DNA from 3 places in the Lactiplantibacillus sp. C232 genome. Region 2 is predicted to be linked to each of the others. Evidence: predicted binding sites of a transcription regulator. Region 2 holds the regulator's gene; each other region holds the start of a gene.
The links. Region 2 encodes LexA, which represses DNA repair genes until DNA is damaged. Its sites were predicted from a motif close to CNAACANNTGTTNG; they were not measured.
Positions count from the first base shown of each region.

Region 1 (8,361 bases), on a different contig from region 2:
CATATTCTTCAACCGATAGATCGGCGGTATCGGTGACTGGACTTTGAATCCCAGCATCGTTATAAGCATAGTCGAGGTGCCCAAACTGAGCAACTGCGAATTTCACCATTCCGGCGACGTCTTTAGGATCAGCGACGTTACACTTGAATGAAACGGCTGAGTAGCCATGATCGACTAGCTGTTGGGCTTCGTCTTTAGGTTCATGATGGCCAGCTAAAATGACGTGAGCACCTGCTTTGGCGAATAGAGTGGCAGCACTCAGGCCGATTCCCGTGCGTGCACCTGTAACAATAACGACTTTATCTGTAAAATTGAACATGACTTTCTCTCCTTAATTAATCTTCTTCAAACTGCATTTTAATATTTCTTGATGAACGGAATTGTTTCAAATCGCCAGCATTAATGTGACCAATTTTTTGAAGGTTACTAATCACTTCGCCAGTTTGCTCATAAAAAATCACTAAGCTGTGTCGCGGTGTCCAGTAGGCGATATCACCAACTGCATAGCCAGTAGTGTGTGCCCCGTTAGCAGGGAGTGCCTGCTGAAAACGATACGTCAATTCACGGTTATAAAGGTTGAGCATCGGCAGTGTTAGTGGTAGTTGTGAAAGTAACGCTGCGGTGGTGGCATTTTCTTCCAAATTTGCTGTGAAGTGGCGGTCGTTGGCTGTTATCTTCATTTTCTTCATTATCTAGTACCTCCTAAGCCAATGCGTTATATTCGTCATTACTAACGGGTGATAGCCATTCTGGTGTGCCTGCAGTGATGGCAATGTGACTGAACCAACTATCTTTAGTAGCACCGTGCCAGTGTTTGATACCGTCATGGGTGCTCACCACATCACCAGGATGTAATCGCTGTGCCGGTTGCCCGGCTTCTTGGTACCAGCCTTCGCCACCAGTGACTAATAAGATTTGATAGCCATTGTGATGGATATGCCAGTTGTTACGGGCTCCGGGTTCAAAGCTGACGTTGCTGACAGTTACGTTGACTTGCTCGTCTTTCACTAGAGCGTTGTGGTAACTTTTACCGGTAAAGTATTGTTGAAAAGCAACGTTTAAATCTCCCATTGCAAAAATGCCGTGTTGGACGCTATTTTCATTATTGTTCATTGTTAAAAACACCTTTCATTTAAAATTAATTGTGGGCTAAAATTTGAAGCTCGGCTTTTGTTAGTACGTTTCCCACTAGTTGTTCACGGAAGTCGTTGTAATAGAAGCGGTTATTCAATGGCAAGTTGTGCTTGAGTGCAAATACGGATAGTGTATATCGATGAGGCTGATCAGGTGGATTCGGTCCGGCATAGTGATCGGCGAAATACGAATCGTTTAACTGATAAAAGCGTGACATCCATGAGTTTTGACCTTGGGGGCCCTCAAAATTACGACTGAAATCGGCTGGGATTTCTGCCATGACAGGAATATTGGTCGCGAGCCAGTGAATGAACGGAAAACCCGTTCGTGGGACGGCGTCGTAATCAATGAGCGAAATAGCAAACGCAGTCGTTATTGCAGGAATTGATTTGATTTCAATTGGAAACAATAGAATCGGTTGGCCTGAGTGTTTGACGTTCGCGTTACTGGTATAGATTAGTGGTAAAAAGCCATCGTCTAAATCAACTTTAATTTGCATTAAACCGACCTCCTAGTAAAAACCAGGTTTGTTCCAAGCAGTATTGGGTTCAGCGACGCCAATGCTACTTCGCTGATATAATTGGGGATTGTGAATAATTTCAGTAATCAGGTCAGCAACGGCTTGGCGTGTCACCTGCGTATCTTTGAATGGCATCCCCTGAGGAATGACCTTGTAGTCCGTATGCTGGTCATTATTATATAGCCAGGCCATTCTTAAAAATGTATAGTTCAGTCCACTATTATCAATCACGGCAGCAGCTCGCTTGATTTCAGTATAATCACCCATCATTTGGGCATTCCAAATACCAAATTTACCAGCGACTTCATCGTAAATGCCTAAACCACCTGCGACAATTAGGCGCTCAACACTATTTTGCTTCATCGCATCGACAACATTTTGATTGGCGGTGGTGAAATGCCCCGTTGCCAAGTAAACGATATCTTGACCCGCGATTGCCGCCGTAAGATCAGCGGAATTATTCCAATTGCCGTTCGTGAGAGTAACCTGCGATTGGGCGGCGTACTGATGAAGCCGTCGAGTAGCTTGACGAGCAAATAGTGTGAGTTTAACATCGTTTTTTGCAAGTAGGCGTGGAATTAAATATTTTGAAATGTTACTGGTAGCACCTAATAAAATAACTTTTTTCATTGTAAGAACCTCTCTTTTAAAAAATAAGACTTAATAAAGTTGCTACGCCCAAACTAAGTACGAGGAAGATGAGGCAAAATTGCCAATTCCAACGTACCGAGACAGTTGCTGAGCTGACATGTAACAGGGTCGCGACAATCATGACGATACCTGCAAACGGTGATAACATGTATGCAACGACGCTTCCGATATTCAGACTCAATGCGATTAATAGTGGTGAAAGGGCAATGTGCATGGTCATAATAATCTTGCCAATTAGTGCTACTGATGCTAGTGGGTGAATGCCAATTAGGGAAACCAATACGACAATAATGGGAATTAAAACGACCAATAACCAGCCAAGGTGAGCAAAGCTTGGTGCTAACGCGTGGGTTAGTTCGCTACTGATAGTGGAATGTTGAAAACCGTACGTGAACGTGCCGATTCCAACAAAGAACGGCGCAAGCGCTGCACCGCTTGCAATTCCGTGTTGCCAATAATCAAGGCTAGCTTTTTTTAGTGCAAATTTGAAGGCTGTTTGGCCCGTAGTCGGCTTGAGCCCTAATGCCGTGACCCAAATCAGGACAATTAGTAAACCGGAAAGTGTAACAGCGTTCATTGAACTTACGACTTTGCTTTCCATTAAAACAAAGCTGAGTATTAGTAGGGCAATAACGGCCGCCACTAAACTGACAAGTGATGCGTGTTCGGTAAAACGAGTCTGCTGCTTAGTATTGGTTGTCACGGGCTGAATCCGCATATACGGTTGGTTATATTCCATCAAATACGCTAGCAATAATCCTAACAGGCCTAAAATCAGGCATGGTATGAATAATTGGGTCCACCCGACTTTAGTAACGGTACTGATTAGAAAGATTGTTGCTGCTCCAGGTGCCCATAATGTGCCGAGCGTAAATCCACGGGTTACGGCTGTTGCCGAAAAACGGGTGGCGTCTTTGACTTGGCGCTTGATACTGTCGCCTAGAATTGATAGGACAATGGCAACGGTCCCCATGGAGAGAATACTTGATAGTAGGTGCGTGACAATCATGACAAAGGTGAAGGTTTGTTTGGGGCCACGAATGTGCTTTTGCATGAATGCTTCGACAGTAGCTTGGTAGTTGCCAATGGTGACAGGGATTAAGAAAAGTTGCATAACAACTAGTAACACCACGATATCGACCATTGAAGTGATTGCCATGGCTAGACCGTTGATTGATAAACCCGTAGTACTTAGTAGTCCCAACCCAGCAATGAAAAAGATCAATGTCGCGACTTGAAAAGAGCGGCTTAAGCTTTGAATTCCGAGAATTGAGACCCCGATTGCAAGCACGGCATTTAATAGCGTCAAGTTGACGGGGACAATTAAGCTTAGTAACTGAATGATTATTAGGCTTAAAACTAGACTGTGATAAATCGTCGCTTTATTGATAGACCGTTCCATTCATGAATCGCTTCTTTCTAATATTGATCGTGGATTGTCGTCATCGATTAGCCTTGCTTTGTCGGGTAAATGGTAAATTCATTGACGTTGACGTCATCTGGTTGTGCAACTGCGAAGTCAACGACACGGGCCACTGCATCTGGGGTGATACCGACGGATGCATATAATTTATTCATACCTTGCTTAGCATTGGTATCGGTAATGGTGTGCAATAATTCAGTGTTGATAGCTGCCGGATAGAGGCTGGTGGTCCGAATATTGGTGTGTTCTTGAGCACTTTCCATGCGGATTACTTCCATTAAATTGCGTACTGCAAATTTAGTTGCACCATAGATGCCGGAACCAGCGAAACTCTTAAGCCCAGCTACTGAAGATGTCGTAATGATTTGACCATACTTTTGATTGGTGAAATCAGGCATTACTGCGGCGACACCGTTCAAAACACCTTTTAAGTTCACATCGATCATGGCATTCCATTCATCAGTTTTTAGTGCACTGATTGGTGAAGTCGGCATGATACCGGCATTATTGAAAATGACATCAATACCGCCAAATTCTCGCTTTGCTAAAGCAACTAACGCTGTTAAGTCTTCAGGCTTAGTCACGTCCGTTACGCGGTAAGTGGCTTGCCCACCTTGTTGCTGGATTTTATTGGCTAATTTCTGTAGGCGTTGTTCACGCCGTGCACCTAAAACAACTTTGGCACCATGGCTGGCTAACAATTTGGCACTTGCTTCGCCAATACCCGATGAGGCTCCTGTAATAACGATAACTTTGTTTTTTACTGACATATTTGTTTCCTCCTGATTAATTTTTTTGTTTATTTAAAATGTGATGGTAATTTAAGACGTCCATTGTGGAAAAATCATGACCGGAAAGCTGGATTTTTTCACCATAGGGTGATAGTGAAATTTGATTGTGCCCAATAATTTTCCAAGTACCGGAATAAATATTAGTGACGTGATGTTGGTTCTCCTTCCACTTGTGATCCGCAGTGAAAGTGATTTGTTGGTGAATATCTTTGTTGTGGTGATTGATCCAAACACCAACGACATCCGCTTCGGTCAGATGCGAGTTGTCCGAATGGGTAACACTTGTCTGTTGCTTGGTGGCTTGGTTAGACTTGTCGGGGGTTGGTGAGTGTTGCTGAACTGCATAGACGATGACGACAAGTGCAGCGACGGTAACAATAATTTGAAAAATAGTTTGCATAAACTTTTTGTTCAATTAATCATCTCGTTTCTGATGTGCTGTGCCTCAACTACAATGACTAGTATAGCCAGCAACGTGCCTCCTGAGAAGAATCCGTTAGTTAGCTTAGTATTAACTTTTAGTTTATACTAGAAGGCTAGGAGGTGACCGTTGTGGATTTTAATCAATTACAGACGTTTTTACGAGTTAGTGAGTATGGTAGTTTTACGAAGGCGGGGGAACAGAGTTTTATATCGGGTACTGCGGTGATGAAACAGATCAACCGGCTGGAAGCGGAGCTTAACCTAAAACTATTCGTCCGAACTGCGACCGGGGTCCAACTCACACCACAGGGTAAGAAGTTCCAACCGTATGTGCAACAGTTGCTCGATTTACTAAACACGGCCATTGAAGAGACGCGACGGGTCCGTTCAGACGATAAGCAACTGATTTTGTTGGGAACTTCCTTACTACATCCTGCTGATGCCTTCATGTCATTATGGAAAGAACTGGCACCAAAAATGCCTAAATTTCAGATTAGATTAGTTCAATTGCAGGAAGACTTGAATTCGAGAAATCGTGAGTATGCGATGCTTGGTCGGAGTAGTGATTTAATCGTTGGGACGTTCGATAGCACAACTTTGAAGCAGTCCTTTAGTGCGATAAAGTTGGGAGCGTATCACTTTGGAATTGCTGTCCGTAGTGATAATCCATTAGCCCAGTTGGATGAAATCACGTACAGTGACCTTGCGCATCGTAAAGTTCTGATGGTGTCAACGGGAATTAGTGAGAAAAATGATCTGGTTCGGAGTGAAATGTTGGCGGCAGAACCTAGTATTCAGCCAATTGATACTAGCGGGCGTTATGACATCAATACGTTTAATGAGACCGTTGAGGAGAATATCGCAATGATTTCGCTTACGCCGTGGAAAAGAATTCATCCGAATTTAGTTACAGTACCGCTGAAAACGTCCGTGACAGTACCGTATGGCCTATTAAGCACCAAGTTCCCGGGTAAGAAGACGGCAGATTTTCTACATGAATTTACGAAGTTGGTCCCGACTGAAACGCAGAGCCACTCATAAAATGACATTAAAAAGGCAACTGTTCGTGGTCACGGTACGTGCTGGTGAACGGGTGCCTTTTCGGGGCTTAAGTCTAATTTGAAACTTGCAATTATTTGTTAACGGATGCTGGCATTCAACCTGATTTTAATTTATAATTAGTTAAAAGAACATATGTTCTTTTAACGACAAATTATTGAGTCAGGTTTCATCCAAAAGTGAGTGTCATGGGGGCGAGCGACATGCGGCTATCGTTAAAATTCGATCAGCAGCATGAGATTTACTTTGGATTACCAGCAAAATGTTAAGGTGAACAACGACTGCGATTGTGCCGATTAATTGGAAGGGAGTCATTATATTGATGGAACAGCGAACATACATGGCAATTGATTTAAAATCATTCTATGCCTCAGTCGAATGCGTTGCTCATCAACTCGACCCATTGAATGCCAATTTGGTTGTCGCTGATACGAGTCGCACTGATAAGACGATTTGTTTGGCGGTTTCGCCAGCACTAAAGCAATTTGGTGTTCCAGGGCGACCCCGGTTATTTCAAGTTGAACAACGGGTCGCAACTTTAAATCGCGCCCGTGGTCGTCAGACTTCCTATCAGGCGGTTCGGCGGCATCGCTCAATTTATCGTGATCAGCTCCTCAAGCATGCTAATTTGGGTATCGATTATCGGGTCGTTCCCCCACGAATGAGTTATTACATGCAGAAGAGTGCTGCGATTTATGATATCTATTTGCGCTTCATTAAGCCAGAACACATTCACGTGTACTCGATTGATGAAGTCTTCATGGACGTCACAGACTACTTAAGTACTTTTCAGGTTTCACCGCACGCACTGGCAAAGACGATGATTCACGAGATTCAGGCCGAGACTGGGATTACGGCGACGGCTGGGATTGGTGCTAATCTTTACTTAGCTAAGGTGGCGATGGATATTGTTGCCAAGAAGATTCCCGCTGACGCTGACGGTGTTCGGATTGCACAGATGGATGAGCAGCAATATCGGCAATACTTATGGGCGCACGAGCCGTTGACTGATTTTTGGCGAGTCGGTCATGGCTATGCTAAGCGGTTGGCAGCCCTGGGGCTCAATACGATGGGTGACATTGCGCGCTGTTCACTAGGAACCTTGTCGGATTCTCATAATGAAGAACAATTATATCGTGAGTTTGGTAAAAACGCGGAACTGTTAATTGATCATGCGTGGGGCGATGAGTCGGCAACAATTGCTGACATCAAAAATTACCATGCTAGCGAACATGGTATATATGCCAGTCAAGTGTTGATGCGACCGTATACTTATACTGAAGGGCAGGCCGTGTTACGCGGCATGGTGAATAATTTGACACTCGAACTGGTTGCTCGCCACGTGGTGACAGATCAGTTGGGAATTCGTATTGATTACGATGCTAATGCTTCGTCAGTTGGCACGCATTATCAGGGTGCGGTCACCGAAGACTACTATGGGCGACAAGTACCAAAGCCCGCCCATACCACGGTGACATTAGCGCAGGCGAGTGCTTCACAACACGAGCTAGGGGCTGCGTATCAACAGCTTTATCAACAAGTCGTTAATCGTCAATTGATGGTTCGACGTGTGACCGTTATGGCGAACCATTTGGTCGACGAACAGCAGGTTAGGCGCCAACCTCGGTATCAACAAACTAACTTATTTGAAAATCCAGAAGTGGCCCAAGCGCAAGAACGAGACGCACAACGCAAACGTGAACGCGATGGGCAATTGCAACGCGCCATTTTGAAATTACAACGTCGTTCCGGGAATAAGAATGTCGTCATTCGCTTGGCAGATCTAAAACCGAGTTCAACTACGATTGAACGTAATGAGCAGATTGGGGGACATCGTGCCTAATGACAAAGGAAGCCAGTACTACTGCGTTATTTAATGATACGAGTCGCTATGCGGATATTTTAGAGTGCTCGCGACCTACTTCAAGGCATTTACCAATGCCCCAAGCAGACCGTGCTGCCCAATTTGCGCCGTTCGCGGCGTTGACTGGTTATCATGACTTGATTGAAAAACACGCTGCAATCTATGCCCATAAACACTATCCAAATGCTCAGGATAAAAGAGCTGTGGCGACCCAGTTGAAACAGATTGCAGCGTTACCAAAACTACCATTGCTCAACGTCGATTATTTTAACGATACCGTTGGCTATTATCAGACGGCAACCAGCCAGTTGGTGAAGCTCGATTGGCATCAAGCCCGGATTTATCTAACGGCACCAGCAAGTATTGCGATGGCCAATATCCGTAGCGTTTCTATAGCGAATTAATCTTAATTAAGGACGGTTTCAATGACTAAAATTAGTCGTTAGAACCGTCCTTTTAAGATTAATGATTATTTTATTTCGCGGTGATTTGCATT
Region 1 is NZ_JAMSKZ010000012.1:30,227-38,587, reverse strand. It holds gene MZO41_RS11740 (SDR family NAD(P)-dependent oxidoreductase) at 1-319, opposite strand, end outside; gene MZO41_RS11735 (cyclophilin-like fold protein) at 336-689, opposite strand; gene MZO41_RS11730 (cupin domain-containing protein) at 703-1,113, opposite strand; gene MZO41_RS11725 (YbhB/YbcL family Raf kinase inhibitor-like protein) at 1,139-1,633, opposite strand; gene MZO41_RS11720 (SDR family oxidoreductase) at 1,646-2,284, opposite strand; gene MZO41_RS11715 (hypothetical protein) at 2,301-3,707, opposite strand; gene MZO41_RS11710 (SDR family oxidoreductase) at 3,755-4,498, opposite strand; gene MZO41_RS11705 (hypothetical protein) at 4,515-4,919, opposite strand; gene MZO41_RS11700 (LysR family transcriptional regulator) at 5,072-5,983, shown strand; gene MZO41_RS11695 (Y-family DNA polymerase) at 6,324-7,844, shown strand; gene MZO41_RS11690 (hypothetical protein) at 7,844-8,269, shown strand; gene MZO41_RS11685 (GGDEF domain-containing protein) at 8,340-8,361, opposite strand, start outside.
Region 1: a site for LexA is predicted at 6,130-6,143, ahead of MZO41_RS11695 (Y-family DNA polymerase). Genes of this name have one in related genera too.

Region 2 (8,361 bases):
ATGAAATTAGTCGGGCTTTCAGCTGCTATCGGGTCGGAACTGACCCTGATTTTCATTACTTAGGGCCACGCGGACGTGCATATTAATCCCTTATTGTCATTAACAAATTGGAGGAAAAGACGTGAAAGTTGGAATCGACAAGTTGCATTTTGCAACTTCACATTTATACGTAGACATGGCGGAACTGGCGACAGCTCGCCAGGCAGAACCTGATAAGTATTTGATTGGTATTGGTCAGTCTAAAATGGCGGTGATTCCGCCGAGTCAGGATGTAGTGACGTTAGCTGCTAATGCTGCCGCACCGATGCTGACAGCGACTGACATTGCGGCTATTGATTTATTAGTCGTCGGTACCGAGTCGGGGATCGACAATTCCAAAGCGAGTGCGATTTACGTCGCTAAGTTGCTCGGTTTGAGTCAGCGGGTTCGAACAATTGAAATGAAAGAAGCCTGCTATGCGGCGACGGCTGGTGTCCAACTGGCCCAAGATCACGTGCGTGTTCATCCAGATAAAAAGGCGCTGGTCATTGGTAGTGACGTGGCACGCTACGGATTGAACACACCGGGCGAGCCAACTCAAGGTGGTGGGGCGGTTGCTATGTTAATTAGTGCGGATCCTAAAGTATTAGTACTGGGTACTGAGTCAAGTCTACTGAGCGAAGATGTGATGGACTTTTGGCGACCGTTGTATCATACAGAAGCCCTAGTTGACGGCAAATACTCGTCTAATATCTATATTGATTATTTTCAAGATGTGTTTAAGAATTACCTGCAAACGACTCAAACTAGTCCAGACGCACTGACGGCCTTGGTTTTTCATTTGCCATATACAAAGATGGGACTTAAAGCGCTTCGAAGCGTGTTACCATTAGTTGATGCCGAGAAACAAGCCCAGTGGTTGGCGCACTTCGAACATGCGCGTCAGCTAAATCGACAAGTTGGTAACTTGTATACTGGTTCACTCTATTTGAGCTTGTTATCGCAGTTACTGACTGATCCTCAGTTACAACCAGGGAATCGACTCGGATTATTCAGTTATGGCTCGGGTGCCGAGGGTGAATTTTATACCGGGGTTATTCAGCCGGATTATCAGACCGGTTTAGATCATGGCCTACCACAACGGTTGGCTCGTCGTCGCCGAGTTAGTGTGGCGGAGTATGAAGCCTTATTCAGTCATCAATTGCAATGGCGGGCCGATGATCAGTCGGTCAGCTATGCTGATGATCCCCATCGATTCGTATTGACCGGTCAAAAGAACGAACAACGTCAATATTTGGATCAACAAGTTTAAACAAAAAAGTCACTTGTTACTAGCAAATTTGCTAGACAAGTGACTTTTCCTATTTGAAGTTATTGGTCATAATTTGACCATCTTGGACACTCAACAGCGTCTTGTCAGTGGTATCTGGTTGTAGCAACTGAATCGTGTAACCAGCGGCAAGATTCTTTTGGAGCGATTTTGACAACGATTTAAAATTCGAAGTAATCGTGGTGATTGCTTTTTGGTTTTGAGATGGATATGATTTAATCGTCTTCAAAGATTTAACGTACTTTTTATTGGTTGGCGTAATCGTATATGTTTTCGTTGACTTGGTGAATGCAACGGTACCAATCGATTGATAGTTAGATTGTAATTGTTTAAGGATATTTTCTTCATTCAACTTAGTCGTTGCGGCCGCGCGTTTGGTGCTGGCTTCGTTAAAAACGACTTGTGAGGAACTCAAGCTCGTTGATTTGGACTTGCTGGTACTAGCGCTAGTACTCGTGCTAGATGATGCTTTGCGCGCCGATTGCTGTGACTGGTTGTATGGCCAGTAAGGCAATTTAACGACCGCGTAGATGGTGACCAGGGCGCTGAGGACCGTAATTAGTGTTAGAAATTTCCAACCACCACCGGTTTGACGTGCGTAAATCACGGAAAATAATGCTAATAGAAAAACAATCAAGCCCATAATGGCTAGGAACAACATGTAACCAACTCCCAATGTTTAAAATAGTATAATCATTATACCATTGAACTATTGGCTGTTCGTCACAGATTTGAAATATTTTGAAAAGAGATCCGACTAATAACCAATTTGACGCCAGCACTTTTTCTGTCGATACATCGGGAGAATCAGGCGCCGCTGATTCAATAGCAATGGTGCTACCACCAAATCACAGTAACGCCACAGTGGGATAGTGTTGATGCCTGGCGCAAGGTTCTTGCAGCGTATCTCTCAGCGCACGGTTGTTTACAACAAGCGGGTGGTATATTTACGAGCTACCGATAAATAGGTGCGACGAGTAGGTATCGCGCTTCGATTAGGCTTGAAAGAGGACGGATTGCCAATTTACAAACGGCGATACTAACGAATCGGGGTGATGATGACTTTTTTATTCAGAAGGCAATCGGTTGGGCACTACGGGATTATGGCAAGGTGAATCCGGAATGGGGGCGTGCTTTTGTCGCAAATAACGTGCTCTCGTCCCTGGCACGGCGGGAAGGGTGTAAATATTTGTGAGTGGAATCTGTAGGCATGCCATCAACCTGCTCTAAAAACTGGCGAATAAAAAAGATGACAAATTGAATTGTCATCTTGTGGGTGATAGTTTACTGAAACAGCATGTCGCGATATAAACCGACAACTTTGCCTAATACAGAGACGTTGTTCAAGATAATTGGCGCCATCGTGTCGTTCTCAGGTTGTAGTCGGTAGTGATCGGCCTCTTTGAAGAATCGCTTGCAAGTCGCTTCATTTTCATCGGTCATGGCAATGATGATATCACCATTGTCAGCGGAACTTTGACGCCGAACAATGACTTGATCACCATTCATGATACCGATATTGATCATACTTTCGCCACGGATGGTGAGCATGAAAAGGTCGCCACCGAATGATTCAAGTTCCTTAGGAATTGGAAAATAATCCGTCGCTTCCTGTACGGCAAGAATTGGTTGGCCGGCGGTTACCGTTCCAAGTACCGGAATTTGATGTGGCGTAGTTTCGACGCCCAGTGCTTCGAAACCGGCTGGCGTTACCTCAATGGCACGTGGCTTAGTTGGGTCTTTTTGGATGTAACCTTTTTTTTCTAGTCGTGAAATGTGGCCGTGAACGGTCGAAGTCGAAGATAAGTCAACGGCTTCACCAATCTCACGAACGGTTGGCGGGTATCCTTTTTCATTGACACGTTCATAAATAAAGCGAAGAACGGCCATTTGTTTGCTTTCCGATGTTTTACTCATCTTGGCACCTCATTTTTTATTTTCATTATTGGTTAAACCAATTGTAGCATAGCGTTTCATAGCTTTCAAACAAATGTTCGGTTGACAAACACTATTAATTGATTTAGGGTCTAATTTCGTGTATATTTCAAGAGTGAAAGGGGCTGCTGATTTGATTTCAAAAGAATTGCTTGCTCGGATCAATGAGTTAGCTCATAAGGCGAAAGCCGAGGGGCTCACCGAGCTAGAAGAAGCCGAACGTCAAGAGTTGCGGCAAAAATACTTGAAGGAATTTCGCGCCGGTTTTCGGCAACAAGTTGAAATGCTTCAGGTTTATGATAAAGATGGTAAAGAGGTTACGCCAGAAAAGGTCCGTCAAGTGCAACGCGATCGCGGTCTTCGAGATGATTAACCGATTTCAGGAAAATTTGTCAACTGACAAATTTTCCTTTTCTTTTATTATTAATTTGTGTAGACTAGTTTAATGAAGACTGTAATAAGGGAGGGGAATGACTGTGTCTACAGGAATTTGGATTTTAATCGTCGTTATCGGCGTATTGGTTGGGTTAACTGGTGGTTTCTTCGGTGCCCGGCACTATATGCAAAATTACTTGAAGCAAAATCCACCAATTAGTGAAGAGATGCTTCGTAGTATGATGATGCAAATGGGTCAACGCCCATCCGAAAAGAAGTTACATCAGATGTTGAATTCGATGAAAGCTGCATCTAAAAACGATAACAAGTAGTAAAAAGTGTCGGCTCGCTTTAAATTGCGATCACCGACACTTTTTTATTATCGAACTTAATGTTTCTGACGGGTTGTAGCAGGATCAACGTATTTGAACGTTGGGTCGATTTGACGATCCAAGTCGTCAAAAGCGTGCAACATTTTAGTCTCAATTTGTTTTTGACCAGCTTCATCCAATTTCAGTTTACGATCAATATCAATCGGTTGACCGAAACGGACGGTAACCCGCTGACGGCTAAAGAGTTGTTTGAAGGTCAATGGGCCTTGGTAAACGGTTGGGACTAGTGGAACACCGGCCATCTTAGCGATGACGGTTGCACCGCCCTTAAGTTCTTGTGAGTGGCGCGTTCCTGATGGAAACATGATTAGTGAAAGCTTACCGCTGCGCAAAAATTTGACGGGGGTCTTGATTGCTGAAGGTCCTGGATGTTGCCGATTGACAGGAAAGGCGTTCGCATGAACGAGAATGAACCGCAGAACGGGATTCTTAAATAGTTCTTCCTTGGCCATAAAGCTAAATTTCATTGGACTGCCAGCCAGTGCATAGTACAACGGGTCAAACCACGTGCGGTGTGGCCCAACTAAGATATAGGCCCCCTCTGGTAGGTTTTCCCGTCCTTGATAGCGGGGCCGACCGTTAATAATGGTGATGATTAGCCGGACTAGTCCGCGCATAAATGAATAAAACATCACGATCTTCCTTTCGTTTAATAACTGCTCACAGTATGACGAAATTTGGCAAATTCTGCAAGTTAATTGTATGATAGCTGTGCGACGAATTGAATGGAGAGGTGGCCGAATATGGCAGACGTCACGTTACACGCCGATGAGCGTATTGATCAATTATATAGTCAAGATATTCAAATCATTCAAAGTTCCCAAGTCTTTGCGTTCTCACTGGACGCGGTTTTATTGGGTGACTTTGCCCAGGTTGCGAAGGGTGCTAAGAGCCAGATTGTGGATCTCTGTGCTGGCACTGGCGCAGTAGGTCTATTCGCCAGTGCCAAAACTCAAGGTCATATTACGGCGGTCGAAATCCAGCCCCGGTTGGCTGAGATGGCCCAACGCAGTGTTATTTTGAACGATTTAACCCAGCAAATGACAGTTCTGAACGAAGACTTATTGGCAATTACGCACCAATTACCGAAGGATTCGGTGGATACCGTCTTGTGTAACCCGCCGTATTTTAAAGATCAACCGCAGAGTGTCAAAAATCCAAATCCTCATTTGGCGATTGCCCGCCATGAATTGTCCGCTAATTTAGATCAGATTCTAGCGGTAACTAGTGATTTGTTGAAAATGAATGGTAAAGCCTATTTTGTGCACCGTCCTGAACGTTTGGATGATTTATTCAGTGCGATGGCGGCCAATCGGTTGGCACCCAAACGGATGCGGTTCGTCCACCCGAAAGCACAACGGGAAGCGAACATGGTTCTAATCGAAATGATCAAGGACGGGAAACGCAACGGTGTTCGAATCATGCCGCCGCTTGTCGTTTATCGTGATGATGGTGAATACGGGGAAGAGGTGCACACGTTACTCTATGGCAAGCACAAGTAAGCCGGCTGCGTCCACGACGGCAATCAAAAAATATTATTTTTATGTACTATTATGTGCTGATCAAACGTTGTATGGTGGTTTTACGGATAACTTGCAGCGACGATTAGCAACGCACAATGCGGGCAAAGGGGCTAAATATACGCGGGTCAGATCACGGCGGCCTTTGCAATTAATTTATCATGAAACTTTCACTGACAAATCAAGTGCGTTAAAGGCTGAATATGCCTTCAAACACCAATCGCGAGCTGCCAAGCTAAAATACTTGTCAGCTCACGATGTGAAAATTTAGCGAAGTTTTCACAATTTATGATTCTATTTCTCGCATTTACTGTTATAATATTTACTGTATCAATATATAGGAGGAATTTTTGTAATGAAAATTATTGCATATGCTGTACGTGATGACGAACGTCCATTCTTCGATACTTGGATGAAAGAAAACCCAGATGTTGAAGTTAAATTAGTTCCAGAATTACTTACTGAAGACAACGTTGACTTAGCTAAAGGCTTCGACGGTGCCGATGTATACCAACAAAAGGACTATACTGCTGAAGTATTGAACAAGTTAGCCGACGAAGGGGTTAAGAACATCTCTCTTCGTAACGTTGGTGTTGATAACTTGGACGTTCCTACTGTTAAAGCACGTGGCTTAAACATTTCTAACGTACCTGCATACTCACCAAATGCGATTGCTGAATTATCAGTAACGCAATTGATGCAATTATTACGTCAAACCCCATTGTTCAACAAGAAGTTAGCTAAGCAAGACTTCCGTTGGGCACCAGATATTGCCAAGGAATTAAACACCATGACTGTTGGTGTTATCGGTACTGGTCGGATTGGCCGTGCTGCCATCGATATTTTCAAAGGCTTCGGCGCTAAGGTTATCGGTTACGATGTTTACCGGAATGCTGAACTTGAAAAGGAAGGCATGTACGTTGACACCTTGGACGAATTATACGCCCAAGCTGATGTTATCACGTTACACGTTCCTGCATTGAAGGATAACTACCACATGTTGAATGCGGATGCCTTCAGCAAGATGAAAGATGGCGCCTACATCTTGAACTTTGCTCGTGGGACACTCATCGATTCAGAAGACTTGATCAAAGCCTTAGACAGTGGCAAAGTTGCCGGTGCCGCTCTTGATACGTATGAATACGAAACTAAGATCTTCAACAAAGACCTTGAAGGTCAAACGATTGATGACAAGGTCTTCATGAACTTGTTCAACCGCGACAATGTTTTGATTACACCACATACGGCTTTCTACACTGAAACTGCCGTTCACAACATGGTGCACGTTTCAATGAACAGTAACAAACAATTCATCGAAACTGGTAAAGCTGATACGCAAGTTAAGTTTGACTAATCTCGATTATCACTGAAAATGGCGTCACTCATCTGAGTGACGCCATTTTTTATACTTTCATCTAATGGGGCCTTTTTGAAGCGTTAACCCCAAGCGTACTTTCAATGCTGTTATTATCCATAACAAAAAGCCCACAATCGAGCTGGTTGCACGACTGTGGGCTTCACAAGTAAGCGATTTTGTTAGCGATAACACAATTAAGTGTTGCTAGGTAAAGGTCTTGCTAGCACGTACTTACCGTGGTTGTTACCAGCATAAGTTGCTCGTAGCTTTAACGCCAGTATGCGTCTATGAAGCGCTGGCGGCTTGAAGAAGTGCTAGCAATAGTTCATTTAGTTCCGCTGGACTCTGGATGATTTGATCAGGAATTACGCTCGGTGTCACCTGGTCATTGCGCCGGTGATTAAACCAAAAAGTTTGCCACCCAGCGTGTTTGGCACTGGTCATGTCGAGTGCTGCATTGTCACCAACGTAAACGGCTTCGTTGGCCTTGATGCCAACCTGATGGGCCCACGTCGTGAAAATCGATGGGTCGGGTTTAGCAATACCCAATTCTTCTGAGATAAAGATGTTATCCGGATGCACGAAATGTTCAATTTGTAATTGATGTAACTTTTGATGCTGAATCGGCGCTGGCCCGTTGGTAATGATACCAATTTTAAATGCGTGACTGAGCTTGGTCAGCGTCGCACTCAGCCCATCGAAAAGGCAAATCTGATTTAGTTCCTGCTGATAGGCCATTTCAAATTGGATAGCCCGATCAGTGCTGATGTGGACTTTGCTGGGTGCTAACGCGTGTCGAATACGGGCGGTTTGCCACGCTTCCAGCGTCATAGTTGTATCAGTGACCTGGTTAAAGGTACGGTCATTAAAATCATGGAACCGGTTAAAAATTTGTGCCAATTCAGTGCTGCTCAAAGCCTGGTTAAAAGTTTTAGTTAAGGCAGCAGTGAACGGTGATTTTTGATCATACAACGTATCGTCAAGGTCAAAAATGATGGCTTTTATCATTATTAAGTGAGCCCCCTATGCGAGATTGTATTTTAACACACTTTCAGGAATTCACAAATTCTTGATGAAATTGCTTGCAAGCACTAGTAATTTTCGGTATACTAATTTTCGGTGTTAAAACCAATTCACACCTACTGCGATAATCATGGCGGTGCTCGGGAGAGTGCCATGATTAGTTGAACGGTGGGGAGGAATAAAACAAATTTTTTGGAGGCACATTTATTATGGCTGTTATTTCTATGAAACAATTGCTTGAAGCCGGTGTCCATTTCGGTCACCAAACTCGTCGTTGGAACCCAAAGATGAAACCATACATCTTTACGGAACGGAACGGCATCTACATCATTGACTTACAAAAGACGGTCAAGATGATCGACTCAGCTTACAACTTCGTTAAGGATGCTGCGGCTGATGATGGTGTTATCTTGTTTGTTGGGACTAAGAAACAAGCCCAAGATTCAATCG
Region 2 is NZ_JAMSKZ010000007.1:160,556-168,916, reverse strand. It holds gene MZO41_RS08805 (hypothetical protein) at 1-86, shown strand, start outside; gene MZO41_RS08800 (hydroxymethylglutaryl-CoA synthase) at 122-1,291, shown strand; gene MZO41_RS08795 (hypothetical protein) at 1,341-1,970, opposite strand; gene MZO41_RS08790 (DNA alkylation repair protein) at 2,274-2,504, shown strand; gene lexA (transcriptional repressor LexA) at 2,594-3,226, opposite strand; gene MZO41_RS08780 (DUF896 domain-containing protein) at 3,378-3,617, shown strand; gene MZO41_RS08775 (YneF family protein) at 3,715-3,951, shown strand; gene MZO41_RS08770 (lysophospholipid acyltransferase family protein) at 4,008-4,643, opposite strand; gene MZO41_RS08765 (tRNA1(Val) (adenine(37)-N6)-methyltransferase) at 4,755-5,513, shown strand; gene MZO41_RS08760 (GIY-YIG nuclease family protein) at 5,497-5,802, shown strand; gene MZO41_RS08755 (D-2-hydroxyacid dehydrogenase) at 5,887-6,885, shown strand; gene MZO41_RS08750 (HAD family hydrolase) at 7,174-7,896, opposite strand; gene rpsB (30S ribosomal protein S2) at 8,121-8,361, shown strand, end outside.

Region 3 (8,361 bases), on a different contig from region 2:
CTGTCTTAGCTTGTGCATCTTCGGCTGGAGAAATCTTAGCAACAGCGTTCAAATCAAAAACCAAGTAGATGCCATCACAGTCTAAAGTAACTGTTTTTTCGGTTTCGTTAACTTCATCAACGACCCCGTGCAAGCGACCAATTGTCGTAACCTTGTCACCACGTTTGATTTTGCTTAACATTTGTTGATGTTGTTGTTGTTGTTTCCGTTGTGGACGGATCATGAAGAAGTATAAGAATGCGAACATGACCACGATAAACAGAATTGATGCCATTTGACCCATTTAATATCGCTCCTACTCTAATTAAAAGTTTGACTATCTTTAACTTTAACAAATTACAGTCTGAAATACCAGTAGCACTAAAAGTTTTTCGGGTTTTTATCGTTAAAACCGTACATTTCAAAGAAGTTCTGGCGAAACTCCAGTAAATTATCATCCATAATGGCTTGACGAACTTGCTTCATTAAGTGTAACAAGAAATATAAGTTATGATAACTCGTCAAACGCAAACCAAACGTCTCGTCCGCCTTAATCAAATGACGAATATAAGCACGCGTGAAATTACGACAGGTATAACAATCACAATTATCATCTAACGGGGTGAAATCGTGAGCGTAGGCCGCATTTTTGACAACTAAACGCCCATGGGACGTCATGCAAGTGCCATTACGGGCAATCCGAGTCGGTAAGACACAGTCAAACATATCGACCCCACGAATTGCACCGTCGATCAAGGCATCCGCAGAGCCAACTCCCATCAAGTAACGGGGTTTATTTTCTGGCAATAGTGGCGTCGTGAAGTCTAAAACATGATTCATCTCAGCCTTCGATTCACCCACTGATAAGCCCCCAATCGAGTAGCCTGGAAAGTCCAAGCTAACAAGATCTTTGGCACTCTGTTCACGCAAGTCTTTAAAGCCCGCACCTTGAACAATCCCAAATAAGCCTTGGTAATCAGGGTGTTGATGAACCTTCAACCCCCGCTCTGCCCAGCGACTTGTCCGGGCAACTGACTTGCTAACATAGTCGTAACTTTCAAAGAATGGTGGGCATTCATCCAAACTCATCATGATATCTGGGCCAAGATCATTTTCGATTTGAATAGCCTTTTCAGGAGATAAGAACATCTTTGAGCCATTCAGATGATTCTTAAAGTGGACCCCTTCTTCCGTAATATCACGGTTTTTAGCCAGGGAAAAGACTTGAAACCCACCTGAATCCGTCAAGATTCCCTTTTTCCAATTCATAAACTGATGTAACCCGCCAGCTTCTTTCACGATTTGCTCGCCTGGCCGTAACCACAGATGGTACGTATTCGATAAGATAACACCCGCACCCATCGCGTCTAATTCTTCGGGTGCCAGTGACTTAACACTGGCTTGCGTCCCAACGGGCATAAACATCGGTGTTGGAAAGGTCCCGTGTGGCGTAATCAATTCGCCAAGGCGGGCTCCTGTGTGTTTTTCTTTCTTAATTAATCGGTATTTAATTGCCGGTTCCATATCTGTTCCTCCGTATTAAAATGTTGCTAAACTCAAATAATGATAGCACGAAATCCAGCCGTGAACCAGTCGCGGCAATTGGCGTGGGCACCCACGTGGCTTTAGTCAGTCTGTTAACAAAGCGTTCAAACGTCAAATAGTCGCCTCAAGAATGCATTTTAACTTCTTGAAGCGACTATTGACAATCTTTATTATCTCCAGAGCTAAAACGGCAGCTTGAAATTAGCGATACGCCTCGTATAATACGGCATTTTAATATTCAACCGTCATCCGTTTCAAAATAAGCGATCGCGTTTAAAGCCAGTTATACTAGTGAATAAACATCGCATCGCCAAAACTGAAGAAGCGATACTTTTCATCAATCGCATGTTGATAAGCCTTCAAAATCATATCACGGCCCGTAAAGGCAGCCACTAACATGACCAAGGTCGACTTCGGTAAATGAAAGTTCGTGATGAACGCATCAACGACTTTCCATTGATAACCAGGTTTGATAAAGATATCCGTCCAACCCGAATCCGGCTTGATTTCACCATCAAACTTACTACCAATGGTCTCTAACGTCCGGATTGACGTTGTCCCGGTTGCAATGATGCGCCCACCATTTTGCCGTACTTCATTCAACGTCTTAGCAGCATCTTCGTCCAATCGATAAAATTCACTGTGCATCTTATGATCATCGATATTATCTTCTTCAACTGGCCGGAACGTCCCTAGTCCGACATGCAGCGTCAAGTAAACCAACTTAATACCCTTGTCTTGAACTTTTTGTAAGAGTTCCTTCGTCCAGTGTAAACCAGCTGTTGGCGCAGCTGCCGAGCCATTTTCCTTGGCATAAACAGTTTGATAACGGTCTGGATCATCGAGTTTTTCTTTAATATATGGTGGCAATGGCGTTTCACCCAGGCTCTCCAAAATTTCCATGAAGATCCCATCGTAATGAAACTCGATCATTCGAATGCCATCTTCCTTTTCGGCCGTTACGGTCGCCGTCAACTTACCATCGCCAAATGAAATCACGGTACCGACCTTGGCACGCTTGGCAGGTTTCATGAGTGTCTCCCATTCATCACCTTCCGTATTATGCAATAATAGGACTTCAGCGTGACCACCAGTTTCAGGTTTAACACCATACAAACGAGCTGGCATAACGCGGGAATTATTCATAACGACCGCATCGCCTGGATTGAGTTGATCAATAATATCGTAGAAATGCTTATCTTGCATTTCGCCCGTTTGGCGATCCAATTCCAACAACCGTGAACTATCCCGTTTTTTGATTGGTGTCTGGGCAATCAGTTCATGTGGTAAATCATAATCAAAATCTTCAAGTGTTAAACTCATGTTGTGACCTCTTATCTTTATTTATTTTCTGGGTATGGGAATCCCAAATGCTGATAACCTTTAATTGTAACAACGCGTCCACGTTGTGTTCGCTTCAAGAACCCAATCTGGAGTAAGTACGGTTCGACCACTTCCGCGATTGTATCCGTTTCTTCACCAATATTGGCCGCAATCGTAGCAAGCCCGACCGGACCCCCGTCATAATACTCTAGCATCGTTCGTAAGAGCTTATTGTCAGTCTCGTCCAAGCCGGCATCATCTACGCGTAAATATGTCAGTGATCGCGCCACGATGGCCTCATCAATGGCGTCTTGATCCGCCACTTCTGCAAAATCACGAATTCGCTTGAACAAGCGATTAGCAATGCGGGGCGTTCCCCGTGAGCGACGCGCAATTTCGTGGGCACCCGATGGTTTGATACTCGTTTGAAAAATATCTGCAGTCCGCTTAACGATATCTTCCAAATCAGCAACTTCATAGTACGCCATATGTTCGACGATTCCAAATCGGTCACGTAACGGAGCTGACAGCATACCAGCCCGGGTGGTCGCGCCAATCAGCGTAAACGGCGGCAGTGGAAAGTGCACGGGATGGGCGGTTGGCCCCTGTCCGACCACGATATCGACAAAAAAATCTTCCATGGCCGAATACAACATTTCTTCAACGATTTTCGGTAACCGGTGAATTTCGTCAATAAATAAGATATCACCCGGCTCCAGTTCATTCAAGAGCGCAACCAAATCACCTGGCTTTTCGATTGCAGGGCCACTGGTCGTGCGGATATTGACCTGCATCTCGTTGGCGATTACCATCGCTAGCGTGGTCTTCCCTAATCCCGGTGGACCATACAGCAAAACGTGATCCAAGGATTCCTCACGCTTGCGGGCCGCTTCAATATACACTCCTAATTCGTGCTTGACCCGGGCCTGACCAATATACTGGGCTAACGTTTGCGGACGGAGCGATTTTTCTAATGACGCCTCTTCGTCATCGGCTTTGTCACCGGATAATAACTTGTCATCGTCCATTTAGTTACCCCTCCCATCTACTTCTTCATCAATAGTCGTAGTCCTTCACTCAACAAGGTGTTCGTATCGGCCCCTTGTGTCTGACTAAACGTCTCCAACTTCTTAGTGACCTTCTTGACATCCGCTTTCGAATAGCCAAGAGCTTCCAGAGCCGCCAACGCGTCCGCTAACGCGCCATCAACAGCAGGAGCATCCACATCGAGCGCAGTTTGACCAGTAACATCAACGTTTAGATCGTTTAATTTACCTTTCAAGTCCAGCACGATTTGCTGAGCTGTCTTCTTGCCCACGCCAGGAAAACTCGTCAGATAAGTCGCATTCTCTTGATTGATGGCTTGGATCAGACCTGCATGGTCGTTGTTGGCCAAAATCGCGAGGGCCGACTTCGGACCAATTCCCGAAACCCCGAGCAACTTTTCGAACAACGCCTTCTCGTCAGCATCAAAAAAGCCAAATAGGCTCATGCCATTTTCGCTGACGGCTTGATGGATATACATCTTAACTGCTGTTGGGCCCACCTGGTAACGGTATGGATTAGCCGTTAGCACTTTATAACCAATGCCGCTGACCTCAATCACCACATAACCGGGGGTTACATCGGTCACTTGACCGAGAAAATATTCGTACACCGAAAAAACTCCTTTAAATAAAACGTATGTTTGCTTGCTAAATTGTACCACATTTTCACAGTGGCTTAACACTGGTGCACCGATAAAAACCAAATTTTAATGTTAAATCAATTTCACCTCGATTGACGGATTTCGTGGCAAGAAATGCTTGCCGCCACGTTAACGTCATGCTATGCTCAAAGTCCTAGGGAGGTCTCGCTATGCAACTCAAACCGTTTAAAGCGGTGTTACCGACCACAACTGGTCAAACTAAAATTCAAACAGCTGCGACCAATTGGGACAGCCAGGATACAATGACGACAACCGAAGCCAGCTATTACTGGTACGAACTCACACTCAACGGTGTTCACCAGTGGCGCTTAATTGGCAGCTGGCCGGTGGATCAAACCGTGACGACCATGGTTCCCGGCATGATCAACACAGTCCTTTACCCACAGCAACCCGTTATCGAGATGTTGATTGACGACTGGGTCGGTCATTTTGCCCCGGTCGTCGAGGTGACGGATACCGCGCACGTCACACATCGACTTTGGCAGATTACTGAGTCTGAGGTCAATACCGACATCACAACGGCCATGGCACCCGTTACTCCGCAGAAAACGTGGTTGACAACGGTCAGCACGCCACTCGTCATGTTAGTCTCAACCAGTGAATGGCAAAAATTAGCCACCGCACCAGTCATTCCCGAACAGTTAATTGCGTTAGCGACAACCTCATAATTAACCAGTCGTGGCTGTTAATTGTGAATTTCGCTATGGCATACATTCGTTTGTGTTCCATCTAACGTTAAATAGGCTTCTTAGGAATCAAAGTTAATTCCTAAGAAGCCTATTTTAATACCGATTTACTCAATTAAGATTGTCTGACACGTTTGTGAAGCCACCACCAGCAGGCAATCAGTATGCTAATCACACCACCAATAATACTCGACCATATGCCGATTTTTAGTCCAGGTGTGTGATACGTCAATCGAATCTGGTGCCGGCCGGCTGTCAACTTGGCCCCCACAAACCCTTTGTTGACAACTTGAGTCCTAACGGTTTGACCGTCAACTCGTAGCTGCCAACCAGTCGAATACGGAATTGACGTTGTTAACACGGTTGCTGTCTTAGTCAGCGTGGTTCCCGTAATCTGGTTGTTCGTCACTTGTTGATGCTTCAGCCCACTCGTCTGTAGTTGCCGCGTCCGTTGACGATAAGTCTTCCCAAGCGGTACAGCGATCAGTTTAGCGGACTTAAAATGCAAACTACGAATGCTCGTAAAGTTCAACGTAATCATCTTACGCGCGTACTTGCTATACCCTAAGTTGATTACTGCTGATGTCCGGGGCTCATAATCTGACATATTCGTGGTACCCAACTGACTAAAGCTCGTCAAGTTATCCGTTGTCTGAGCAGTTAAAGAATACCCACTAGCGCTCAAATTGCCCTTCAGACCATCGCGAACATCATCTAGATAATCGACTTTGGTATACGGACGGGCCGTGAACACGTTGGTATTTTGACTCGTTGTCAAGGCGTGCTTGATTGAGGAACGCCGATAACTGATGCCATCTAGCACAAGATAGAGTTCCGTATTTCGATACTTCTTAGGGTGTTGAATGGTCAATTGGTACGGTATCTGGTGCCCCTGCACATCACTGACCATGCTCGTTAACTCGTCGGCATTGTTTTCCTGATTTTTCTGGACTAACTTTTGATTAGCTGCAATCAAGTTCAACACGCGGTTTGACGGTGTCGTCAGGCCAGTTGCCGGCGTCAAACTTTCTCGTTGTTCCGGCGTTAATGTGATCGTATCTGCCGGTAACTTAGTCAACGCGTTGTTCGACGCTCCCGTTGCATGTTGATTGCGGTAAATAATCACCTTGTCCAACGTATCCAAAACATTCGTCGTATCCGCTTGAACCGTATAAGCGACGTTTTTTCCGGTAACGGTTGGCTTGACAGTCTTAACACCACTAACCTGCTGCGTAGTGACCGCACCTTGTAACAAGGCTTGCTCGCGGTCAACTGCGTTCAAGCGATTAAATTGGCGTTGACTAATTTGATGCTGCTGTGTATAAACTAACGGCAACGCATTCTTGGATTTTAACAAGATCGTGCCGGTATGATTACTCATGCCATAAATAAACTTGTCCGCAAAAATCTTCGGTTCGCCAGTTTTCATCTTAACAACCTCATATCCGGCTGGTAAGGCTTGTTTCTTCAACTGGTCCTCACGTGCAAATAAATATTTAACACCTAATAAGTTATACATCGTCGTCCGACCGTCCAACGAACCGAGTGGCGAGTTCATCGCATACTCTGAGTTGCCTAAGGCCTGACTAAATGCCCCCACGTAACCATTTTGAACTGAAAAATACGATCCAACCGTGTGAGTTCCTAACACCATCGGCACATCACTCTCAGCCGAACGCATCGTATAGTAGTTGGGTGCCAAAGCCGTTCGATAAAATTGGCTAGTCGTGGTTAAACTTTTTTGCGCGCCATCAAAATAATTTTTGACCCATTTCATTGCCGCGCCCTGCCGCAACTGCTCAGTACTATTAGAATTAGTATTGATACTCAACCAGCCCAGTCCGTTATTCGCCAGGTTCAGCGTGACAATTCCCAGTAATAACACATAAAATTGCCGATTGGTCAATTTTAAGGATTGTTTGGCCAGCAGGACCCCAATTAACGCTAACAAGATGAGATATGTCGCAATATCATGTTTGCGGATATTGAGATAGAATCCATTGATCAGCCAAATAATGACAAGCAGACCGCCACTAATACCAGCCAACCATTTTAAATCAGCCGCTGTCAGAGCAGTGACTTGGTCCATAAATGCCATCGTCGCATAAGCAAACACGAGGGTTGCCATCAACAACCATCGATTAGAAGGTGTTGAAAAAACGTTGAATACGGCCGCAAATTGAGGCAACAAAATACCCAACATCATCACGACCAGTACCCAATTAAGCACCCAATAGCGTCTGAAATGACGTAGTGTATAAATAATTGCAATAAAGCTAATGCTACTCAGCCCGAGGGTCACCCAGTATTGGACACTGCCACCATTGGTCAACAGTCGATTGGGTAAATTAACGTAATAATTGATGGGATAACTTGTCAAGCCATTCGCAAAGTTAAAACTCGCACGCGTTGCCGTCAACATCGCGAGCAGCGTGGGCACTAGTAAGATGCCTGCCATCGTGACACCAAGACCAACCGCCACTAGTAACCGCCAAAATAACTGTCCAAACGACCGCATCGTTAAATGATCACGACGACGTGACCAGAAACGCACCAAAGCATAGACTAAGCCGCCCAATGCGAGTAAGTAAGCAAAATAGAAGTTACTCAAAATTACAACGGCGGTAATCAGACTGAGTGGTAACCAATGTCGGCCTCGTAAGACCCGTTCAATCGCCCAACACAGTAGCGGAAACCAAATCATTGGTAACAAGAAAAACGGGTGGTGCATCCCAACATAGAACGTATACGCGGTAAACGTATACGTCAAAGCTCCAATCAATTGACTGACACGTTTGAACTTGAACTGCCGACTGAAACCTAGAAAAGCAAGTCCAACGAAGTACAATCGCAGCAAGATCAACGCTTGGTAGGCCCATTCCAAATGAGCGCGCGAAACAAACGCCACTAAATAATTAAACGGATCACCGACCACGTAGTAGGAAAAAGTCGTCAGTTGATCGGCCCCCAAGCCGAGATTCCATGACCAACTGAATAATTGTTGTGGGTGGTGCTGTAAGATCCGCTGAAATTCCAATAAAATCGGGAAGTGTTGGGCGATGCCATCCACTTCCCAAATCAATGTCCGGCCGGCTAAGAAAAGCCCACTGTAAGTAATCG
Region 3 is NZ_JAMSKZ010000014.1:33,146-41,506, reverse strand. It holds gene yajC (preprotein translocase subunit YajC) at 1-283, opposite strand, end outside; gene tgt (tRNA guanosine(34) transglycosylase Tgt) at 361-1,503, opposite strand; gene queA (tRNA preQ1(34) S-adenosylmethionine ribosyltransferase-isomerase QueA) at 1,813-2,847, opposite strand; gene ruvB (Holliday junction branch migration DNA helicase RuvB) at 2,865-3,875, opposite strand; gene ruvA (Holliday junction branch migration protein RuvA) at 3,893-4,504, opposite strand; gene MZO41_RS12580 (hypothetical protein) at 4,705-5,223, shown strand; gene MZO41_RS12575 (YfhO family protein) at 5,357-8,361, opposite strand, start outside.
Region 3: a site for LexA is predicted at 4,524-4,537, ahead of ruvA (Holliday junction branch migration protein RuvA). Genes of this name have one in related genera too.